3 regions of the Massilia phyllosphaerae genome follow, and region 2 is predicted to be linked to each of the others. Evidence: predicted binding sites of a transcription regulator. Region 2 holds the regulator's gene; each other region holds the start of a gene.

Region 1 (3,329 bases), on a different contig from region 2:
CGTCAGGTTGTGCGACAGCGTGAGCAGGTTGGCCAGCAGGGCCTGCGATGCATACGGGAGGCCCGCCTGGTAATTGAAGCCGTCGGCGGCGATTTTCGCCGTCAGCACGTACCACGGCACCACCAGCAGCGCCATCAGCGCGGCGGCCACGTACAGTTTGATGGACAGCAGCTGCTTCCAGTTGGCGGTCAGCGCGATATGAAATACCGGAATGAACACGACCAGCCAGCCATTGCCCTTCATGAGCACGGCCAGCGCAGCCAGCAGCGCAAAGCCGATCGCCTTGCCCCAGCCTGGGGCCGCCGCATAGGCGATCCACAAGGCGGTGGCGGCCACCAGGCAGGCGGCCAGCGGCTGGTCGACCATGAACATCGCATGGCCCTCGAGCACCAGCGGCGTCAGGGCATACACCAGCACGCCGACGATGGCGGCGCGGCGATCGGCCAGCAGGGCCAGCGCGGCGGCGATGCCGACCGCCGGCAGCGCGGCCAGCAACACATTCAGCGCGAAGACCACCGGCATCGTCGGCGGCAGCACCATGAACAGCAGTCCCAGGAAACCGTAATAGGCGGGCGGCCAATGGCCTATCGAAATCTTCGGATAGTGGACATAGAAATCGGCCGCGGCCGCCATCGGATTGGCGCCCAGGTGAGTACTCAGGTACTGCGCGATGAAATAGCCGTTGAGGAAGTGGGAAGGTTCATCTGCGCCGGAAAAACCCGATTGATAAGCCTTGGCGAGGACCATGGCAAACGTCCCGACGGCGACGGCGGCCAGATAAGCCAGGAACAGGAAGGAAGCCGATGGCCTCTTGGTAAGAGCTTGCATTCAGGAGGTCGAGATGGACAATTAATAATGCTTCAAATCAAATTTTATACGGATTTGTAATTTTTATACATTCGTACCGAATTCTGTTGTATTTGGGGCTGCGGCACGATGTTGAACATGAGGAGATGGTGTGGCGGACAGCAATGCGGCCGTCATCCGACGGCCGCAGGCACAAGCAAGGCTGGCAGCCGGGGCGTACGTCTCCGGCCGCTGGATCACATCCGGGATTGACGGCGGCGGCGCACAGAGCAAGCCGCCAGCAGGCCGGCGCCGCACAGCAGCATGCTGCCCGGTTCCGGCACATCGCTGTGGGCCTCACGTCGCACATAGAAATCGAAGGTGATGTTGGAGAGGCCCTGCCCACCGATTTCGCTGATAAACAAGCTGGTCGCGGGCGTCGGCAGGCTGCCGTCCCAAGGCTGGGTCTGGATGGTCGGGTCGATGTCGGTCAGGTTGTCCGAAACGAACAGCACCTTGCCGAGCAGGTCGCGCAGGGTCACGCGCACGTCGTACAAGGTGACTGCAGAAACCAGATCGATCACGTCGCCAAAGGTGCCGACGCCGAGATAGGCACCTTCATTAAAGACGGGAAACAGGTCGCCGTCTGCACTTAGGTTGAGGCTGATCCGATTGTCCCCACTGCTCAGCATGGTATCGGATTCGCTCGTCGTTACCACCAGGCCAGCGCGCGTAAATGTCGCCGGCGTATTGTCGAAGACGCTGACCGGGAGCGAGGCATTGCCGCTGGTTTCGCCTTCAAGATAGACGCTGTACGTAGAACCGGTAAGAACGATTGCAGATGCAGTACCTGCTACCGCAAAGGATGCAGCAAGTAACATCAATGAAATGAATATTTTTTTCACATACTTCTCCCAGATGAAAAATTATAAATAATGTCAAGAACATAAGCAATTTTCATTCCAGCAAAGAAATCTGTTCTTTATCAATAACTTATTTTTCTCTTTAGCGCATTCCAAATTTTCCTTGTAAAGAATCTCGACGTCTCTATCGGTATAAAATCAACAAAAACTTTAGGTATATTTTTATAAAAATAGAATATTTATATTAGTTTTTACGGTCATTAGTAATATGTATTCTCTATTCATCAACACCAGCCGATACCTACAAACAACAACGAATAAAGTTTCGCTGAAAAATTTAAATTACCTTATATAGAAGGAATTTCAAGGCAGTTATCATTGCGCACCTTGCTGGTGCGCTATAAAAACCATTCTTGCTTTCTCTAATAGTTTCTGTAGGAAAAAATTTTAGTTTGCTTGATATTCACGGAACAATTTGCTTGACGTTGCCTGTATATCAACTCAATTGCAAGAATTTTATAGTTATTCATTACCTAATTTCTGGTTACAAATACTTACAAACCGCATTTCTCAAATCTCGTAAGCTCTATTCTTTCCAGCAGGAATAACTGCTCAAAAGAATTTTCATTTACGAGGAAACGACATGCAACAGCGCAATACCGGCTCCATCGCCGCCCGCCTGGCCCCTGCCCTGGTGGTCTCGCTGCTGGCGGCAACCGGCGCATCCGCCGCGACCCTGTCGGTCGGTCCCGGCAAACAGTATTCCGCCCCTTGCGCGGCCTTCAATGCCGCTCGCGATGGCGACACCATCGAAATCAGCGGCAACAATATTTACAAGGGCGATGTCTGTGGCATTTCCCGCAATAACCTGATCATCCGCGGCGTCAATGGCCGTCCGATGATCGATGCCAACGGCGCCAATGCCATGGGCAAGGCGATCTGGGTGGTCGGCGGCAACAACATCACCATCGACAACGTGGAAATGTACGGTGCCCGCGTGCCGGACCAGAACGGCGCCGCACTGCGCCTGGAAGGCACCGGTTTTACGCTGCGCCAGAGCTTCCTGCACGATAACGAAAACGGCATCCTGAGCGGCGCCAATACCGCCAGCGATATCCTGATCGAGTACAGCGAATTCGGCCACAACGGTTTCGGCGACGGCTATAGCCACAACCTGTATATCGGCAACGTCCGCAGCCTCACCTTCCGCTACAGCTATTCGCACGACGCCAACGTCGGCCACAACCTGAAGTCGCGCGCCCAGGTCAACGCGATCTACAACAACCGCTTCTCCAGCACCGCGCCGGGCCAGACCAGCAGCACCGCAGCGGGCAGCCCGAGCTACGAAGTCGACCTGCCCAACGCCGGCACCTCGTACGTCATCGGCAACGTGATCGAGCAGCCGGCCGCCAACAGCAACCCGAACATCCTGGCCTATGGCGAGGAAGGCGCGAGCAACCCGGGCAAGGACCTGTACGTGGTCAACAATACCTTCCTGAACGATGCCGGTTCGGGCACCTTCGTGATGATCGGTTCCGGTGTCGGCACCCCTGCCCTGATTCAGAACAACGTATTTGCGGGTGCCGGCAGCGTGACCAGCCAGGGTAACGCGACCCTCAGGACCAACTACAGCGCCGCCACGCCAGCCTTCGTCAACCGCGCCACCTACGACCTGCATCC
Region 2 (3,329 bases):
ATCGCAGCGGGCACATCGGCGCCGGGCGTCGACGCCAGCAGCGCATCCAGGGCCGGCAGCTGCGCCGACGGGACGAACACGTCGGCCAGACCCACGTAGAGCGCGTCGGCGGCGCCGATGGTGGCGCCGGTCAGGCCGAGGTACCAGCCCAGCCGCCCCGGCGCGTGCGACAGGAAATGGCTGCCGCCGACATCGGGGAACATGCCGATGTTTACTTCGGGCATCGCCATTTTCGTGCGCTCGGTCACGATGCGCAGCGCGCACTCCGGGCCGCCCTGGGAAATGCCCATGCCGCCGCCCATCACCACGCCGTCCATCAGCGCAATATACGGTTTCGGATAGAAATGAATCAGGTGATTCAGCGCGTATTCTTCGGTGAAGAAATCCTCGAGCAGCGCGCTGCCGCCCTGCGGCGGAAGCTGCCCGACCTGGTGAAAGAAGCGGATGTCGCCGCCGGCGCACAGGGCTTTTTCGCTGCTGCTGCGGATGAGCACCGCCGCCACGGCAGGTTCGTCGCGCCAGGCCAGCAGCGCGTCGGTCAATGCCCGCACCATGTCGAGCGACAGCGAATTCAGGGCTTTCGGCCGGTTCAGGGTAATGATGCCGGTGCCATTGGCGATCCGGGTCTCCACGGTGTCACTCATGTTATTTTTTATGGATTTTAAAATAACATTGTAACGTGCAGAGCGCGCCAAGAAGCAAAAAGGGCGCCCCATGCGCCCTTAGTCTACGGTGCTTCAGCCGGCAGTCTATGCCGTGGCCGGAGCCTCGTCTCCTCCTTCTTCAGTCAGGCGCTTGAGCGCGGTGTGACTGTGATTTTGCAGCATCTGTTTGTATTTGACGACCTGGCGGTCGAGGCGGTCCATCAACATGTCGATCGCGGCATACAGGTCATGCGCGGCGCTCGTGATATGGAGGATCTTGCCGGCAACACGCAGGTTGATCTCGGCCTTCTGGCGTTTGTCTTTCTGGGTAAGATTGTCGATGCAGAGGATGACGTGGGAGTCGATCACTTGATCGAAATGGCGGGTAATGCGTTCCAGCTTGTTCTGCACGTATTCACGGATGGCCGGGGTGACATCGAGATGATGACCACTGATGGTGAGATTCATACACACTCCTCCTGAAAATGCGCGGCTGTCCGAACGCTGATAAAAAGTGCGCGCAGCGGACAGCTGCTGTTACAGAGATTTGCGGAGGCTGACGGGCGGGATTTTTAACGCTTCGCGATACTTTGCGACCGTACGGCGCGCAATGACCATTCCCTGTTCCCCCAGCATTTCCGCGATCTTGCTATCGGATAATGGATTCTTGGGGTCTTCGGCTCCTGTGAGTTGCACGATGAGCGCACGAATCGCCGTCGAGGAGGCTTCGCCCCCTGCTTCGGTCGCCACGTGGCTCCCAAAAAAGTACTTCAGCTCGAACATGCCGTGCGGTGTCAGCATGTATTTCTGCGTTGTTACGCGAGAGATTGTGCTCTCGTGTAGACCTAGTGTATCAGCTATCTCGCGTAAAACAAGGGGCCGCATGGCAACCGCGCCGTGCGAGAAGAAGTTGCGCTGGCGGTCGACGATGGCCTGGGCCACGCGCAGGATGGTGTCGAAACGCTGGCGCATGTTCTTGATGAGCCACTTCGCTTCCTGCAGTTGCGCGCCCAGCTGGGTCTCCGATTTGCCCTGCTTGAGCGCCTGCGCGTACAGGGTGTTGACGCGCAGGCGCGGCATCACTTCGGGGTTCAGCTGCACGCTCCAGCCGTCCTTGGCGCGGCGCACGATCACGTCCGGCACCACATAGTCCGACACGTCGGAAGCGAAGGCCGCGCCCGGGTGCGGATTGCACTGGCGGATGACGGCCTGGGCTTCGCGCAAGTCTTCGTCGTCGCAGTCGAGCGCTTTTTTCAGCTTGTTGAATTCGCGCTGCGCGAACCAGGTGAGATACTTTTCGACGATGGTCAGCGCCATGCGCCGCGTGACCAGCGGCACGCCCGGCATGCGGCGGATCTGCAGCGCCAGGCACTCGGCCGCGCTGCGCGCCCCCACGCCCGGCGGGTCCATGCTCTGCACCATCGCCAGCGCGGTGCGCAGCTCGTCGAATTCGATTTCCAGCTCTTCCGGCAGGCGCGCGTAGATGTCGTCCAGCGCTTCTTCGAGGTAGCCGTTGTCGTCGAGCGCGTCGACCACCAGCTCGACCAGCGCACAGTCGCGCGCCGCGCTGCAGGTCATGCGCACCTGTTCCATCAAGTGTTCGCGCAGGGTGACCGGGCTGGCTTCCAGCTGCGGGCGGCCATCTTCGTCGTCGCCGCCGCTGCCGCGGCCGGGCTCGCCCCAGTCGCCGCCATCGCCGTCGCCGCCGCCCCCGTCTTCTGCGCCGCCTTCCGGCGCGTCGCCTTCGCTGCCGCTGCCGCTGCCGCTGCCGTTGCCCTCTTCCCCATTCGCGGTCTGGCCTGGCGCCGGAGCCTCGCCCGGCGTGGCGGCATTGTGGTTGATGGCGCCGTCGGCCAGCAGGCGTACCGAACGGTCGAGCGGATCGTCGAGCCGCTCGAGCAGCGGGTTATCGCTCAGGACCTGCTCGATCTCCTGGTGCAGTTCGAGGGTGGACAGCTGCAGCAGCCGGATCGACTGCTGCAGCTGCGGGGTCAGTGCAAGGTGCTGTGATGTCTTGAGTTGCAGCGTCTGTTTCATGACTACATCCGGAAATGTTCACCCAGGTAGACGCGGCGGACCGATTCATTGGCGATGATATCGTCGGGGCGTCCGGATGCGAGCACCGCGCCCTGGTTGATGATGTAAGCGCGGTCGCAGATACCGAGCGTCTCGCGCACGTTGTGGTCCGTGATCAGGACGCCGATGCCGCGCTCCTTCAGGAAGCGCACGATGCGCTGGATCTCGATCACCGCGATCGGATCGACGCCGGCGAACGGTTCGTCGAGCAGCACGAAGCGCGGGTTGGTCGCCAGCGCGCGCGCGATCTCGACGCGGCGCCGCTCGCCGCCCGACAGCGACAGCGCCGGGTTCTCGCGCAGCTTCTCGATCTGCAGTTCGGCCAGCAGTTCGTTCAGGCGCTCGGTGATGCGCGCCTTGGACAAGGCCTTGCCGTTCTCGCGCTGCAGTTCCAGCACGGCGCGGATGTTTTCCTCGACCGTCAGCTTGCGGAACACCGAGGCTTCCTGCGGCAGGTAGGACAGGCCGAGCAAGGCGCGGCGGTGGATCGGCAGGCCGGTGACGTCGTTGCCGTTGATGTCGATGCTGCCGGCGTCCGAGGGCACCAGGCCGACGATCATGTAGAACGAGGTGGTCTTGCCGGCGCCGTTCGGCCCCAGCAGGCCGACC
Region 3 (3,329 bases), on a different contig from region 2:
CCATCTGCGCCCCGGCCGCGACCCGCACCGCGCCCGACTGGTCCTTGATCGGCCCCTGGAAGGGCTTGAGCTTGCCGGCGACGATGTCGGCCTTCTTCTGCTCGAACAGCTTGGCGACGTCGGCCGGAATCGCGGCGTTCAGCGGCGACATCCTGACCATGCCCTCGTTCAAACCGCCGCGCACCTCGCCGGTCTTCCAGGTGCCGGCCATGACGGCCTGCGCGGTCTTGGTATAGAAATCGCCCCAGTAGTTGGTGCTGGCGGTCAGGTGGGCCTTGGGCGCGAAGCGCGCCATGTCGGAATCCCATCCGAAGGCGAACTTGCCCTTTTCCTGGGCCACCTGCAGCGTGGCCGGCGAGTCGGTGTTCTGGGTCAGCACGTCGGCGCCCTGGGCGATCAGGGTCTCGGCGGCCTGGCGCTCCTTGGCCGGGTCGTACCAGCTGTTGATCCACACGACCTTGGTCTTGATCTTCGGGTTCACGCTCTGCGCGCCCAGCGTATAGGCGTTGATGTTGCGCAGCACTTCCGGCACCGCGAACGAGCCGACGAAGCCGATCGTGCCGCTCTTGCTCATCTTGGCGGCGATCACGCCCTGCAGGTAGGTGCCTTCGTACTGGCGCGATTCGTACACACCCATGTTCTTGGACGTCTTGAAGCCGGTGGCGTGCTCGAAGATCACGCTGGGGAAGGCCTTGGCGACCTTCTCGGTCGGGTTCATGAAGCCGAACGAGGTGGTGAAGATCAGCTTGTTGCCGTCGGCGGCCAGCTTGCGGATCACGCGTTCGGCGTCCGCGCCTTCCGGCACGTTCTCGACGTAGGTCGTCTTGACCTTCCCGGCCATCGACTTTTCCAGCGCCAGGCGGCCCTGCTCGTGGGCATAGGTCCAGCCGGCGTCGCCGACCGGGCCGACGTAGACGAAGGCGACCTTCAGCGGGTCGGCCGCGTGCGCGGGCAGGCCGGCGGTGACGGACAAGGCGGCGACGGCGGCCAGGGCGAACAGCGTGCGACGATTCATGGTGTTCCTCTTTCAGGTTGAAGGTACGTAATCGGGATGCGGATGCTCGGAAGCGGCTCAGAAGTGGTATTCGGCGCGCACCATGGGCGTCCTGGCGGTGGCGCCGGGCACGGTCTTCGACGGGTTGCCGAACTTGTTCTTCCAGTACTGGTATTCGATGCCCAGCTTGAAGGTGTTCTTGGCCGCGCCGACCGCAGGGCTCAGGTCGACCATCAGCTGCATGTCGACGTTGATCTCGACCGCGGTCGGGCCGCCGAATTCGTTCCGGCCCTTGGTGCCGATGTAGTTGGCATAGCCTTCGAAGGAGAGCGGGATGCCGAAGTCGAAGGGGATGCCCCAGGCCGCGCTCAGCATGGCGTGGGTGTCGTAGGTGTAGCGCGAGGTCGAGGTCTGGGTGAAGCCGTTGAAGGGCGCATTGCTCTCGTGCAGGGCGTACAGGCCGACGTCGAGGAAGCCCGGCACGTCGAACATCAGGGTCGGACCGAGCACCAGCATGCGCTTCTTGGAGTTGTAGCCGGCGTCGGTCTTGCTGTTGACGTCGAAGCCGAAGGTCGCGCCGACGCCGCGCACCGGACCGAAGGCCAGGTTGGCGCCGGTCACCTTGCCCAGGTCGACGGTGTTGCGGTACACCGCATACGCCTCGTGCGCGCCGCTGTCCGCGCCCACCGCCGACGGGTCGTTCTCGTCCGACAGCAGGAAGTCGACGCTGAAGAAATTCTTGCCGTATTTGTAGCCGCTGACGTGGCTGAAGTTGACGACGTGCTTGCTGATGTCGTCGCTGTTGTAGGGCTCGGCGAACTTGGTGCCGTAGCGGTAGCTGAGCGAGGTGTCGCTCCAGTCGGCGGCGTGGGCGGCGACGGCGCCGGTGGCGAGCAGGGCGGCCAGGGCGGTGCGGGCAAACGGGTGAGGCTTCATGCAGGTCCCTTTCAGATTGGTGTAATAGATATAGGTATGGCGAGACACGAAACACGGCGGCATTCGATCGCATGCAATCCGGGTGCGGGTTGCATGCAATCTTCAGCTTGTCTGGTTAGCAAATAGCGGGCCAGACCGCGGAGCCCGTACCGCGCAGCGTGCCTGCACTCTGGCGGCTTGCGCCGCATCGCCTCTTGCCTTGATGCGGCGCACCACCAACGCCCGCCGCATGCCCTGCATTCGTCGCCATGCGCGCTGTCGTGGTGCAAGTGCATCCAATCGAACGGCGGGTTGTATCCAATCTGTCCAGGGACATAGCGCGTCTCAGCAACCGGCCAGGGCTTCGGCCAGGTTGACCTTGCGTTCCGGCGCAGCCAGCTGCAAGCGCGCTTCGATCTCGAGCAGGTGGTGTTCGATCAGCGCCACCGCCTGCTCGGCCTTGCCTTGTTCGATCAGCGCCAGCAGGTCGCCATGCTCGTCGTTGCCGCACATCGGCGCGCCCGGTGTTTCATACAAGGCGATGATCAGCGAGCAGCGCGACACCAGTTCCCCCATGAAGCGCTGCAGCACCGCGTTGCCCGACAGTTCCGCCAGCAACAGGTGGAATTCGCCGCCCAGGCGGATCCAGCCGGCGCGGTCGCCGCTGTGGCGCGCCTGCTCTTCCGCTTCCAGCGCGGCGCGGATCGCGCGCAGCGAGGCCGGGGTGGCGTTGCTGACCACCAGCGGCACGATCTCGCGTTCCAGCGCGCGGCGCGCGGCGAACACGTCGCGCGCTTCCCTAGGAGAGGGCGAGGCCACCACGGCGCCGCGGTTGGGCCGCAATTCGATGATGTGGTCGTGCGCGAGGCGCTGCAGGGCCTTGCGCACCGTGGTGCGGCTGACCTGGTACAGCTCGCAGAAATCGGCTTCGCCCAGGCGGGTACCGGGCGGCAGGCGGTGGCTCATCACGGCGCTGACCACGGCGCGGTAGATGCGCAGGTCGATGGCGGTGATGCCGCGCTTGGCCGGTGTGGCTGCTGAAGCGGCCGCCGATGTGGATGCCGATGTGGCTGCAGACTTGGATGCGGGCGCGGCCGGCTGGCGTCCGCCTTGTGGGCGTGGCGCAGCGGTGTGTCGTGTCATGTCGATCTCCGGGTGTCGCGGCAGGGGTTCCGCCGCGTGTCCGGTGGATGTAGCAGGAATCGTGCTCAGCTTTGACAAAGGGGAAAAGAGTGTCTGTGCGCAATATTGGCGCGTGGATGCCCGTTCCTGGTGATCTTGTCGACTCGGGCTGGTGCGTTTTGTATACAAGATTCCGTACAGCGTGGATGCAAATCACTGTGAATAGGCGTCCATGGCACGGACCTTGCAATGCTTGCATGTCGAGTCCACCACGATGGAGCATCCCTTGAACACAGAA

The links. Region 2 encodes sigma-54, which starts transcription at its own class of promoters, with help from an activator protein. Its sites were predicted from a motif close to TGGCANGNAANCTGCTTT; they were not measured.
Region 1: a site for sigma-54 is predicted at 1,734-1,751, ahead of U1H99_RS13765 (PEP-CTERM sorting domain-containing protein). Genes of this name have one in related genera too.
Region 3: a site for sigma-54 is predicted at 2,046-2,063, ahead of U1H99_RS05340 (outer envelope protein). Genes of this name have one in related genera too.

Annotation. Positions count from the first base shown of each region.
Region 1 is NZ_JAXSQX010000003.1:263,497-266,825, forward strand. It holds gene U1H99_RS13760 (ArnT family glycosyltransferase) at 1-828, opposite strand, end outside; gene U1H99_RS13765 (PEP-CTERM sorting domain-containing protein) at 1,044-1,691, opposite strand; gene U1H99_RS13770 (right-handed parallel beta-helix repeat-containing protein) at 2,293-3,329, shown strand, end outside.
Region 2 is NZ_JAXSQX010000008.1:237,454-240,782, forward strand. It holds gene U1H99_RS26180 (enoyl-CoA hydratase/isomerase family protein) at 1-644, opposite strand, end outside; gene hpf (ribosome hibernation-promoting factor, HPF/YfiA family) at 750-1,112, opposite strand; gene U1H99_RS26190 (RNA polymerase factor sigma-54) at 1,182-2,681, opposite strand; gene lptB (LPS export ABC transporter ATP-binding protein) at 2,684-3,329, opposite strand, start outside.
Region 3 is NZ_JAXSQX010000001.1:1,203,060-1,206,388, forward strand. It holds gene U1H99_RS05335 (BMP family ABC transporter substrate-binding protein) at 1-1,015, opposite strand, end outside; gene U1H99_RS05340 (outer envelope protein) at 1,073-1,930, opposite strand; gene U1H99_RS05345 (GntR family transcriptional regulator) at 2,255-3,052, opposite strand; gene U1H99_RS05350 (ABC transporter ATP-binding protein) at 3,306-3,329, shown strand, end outside.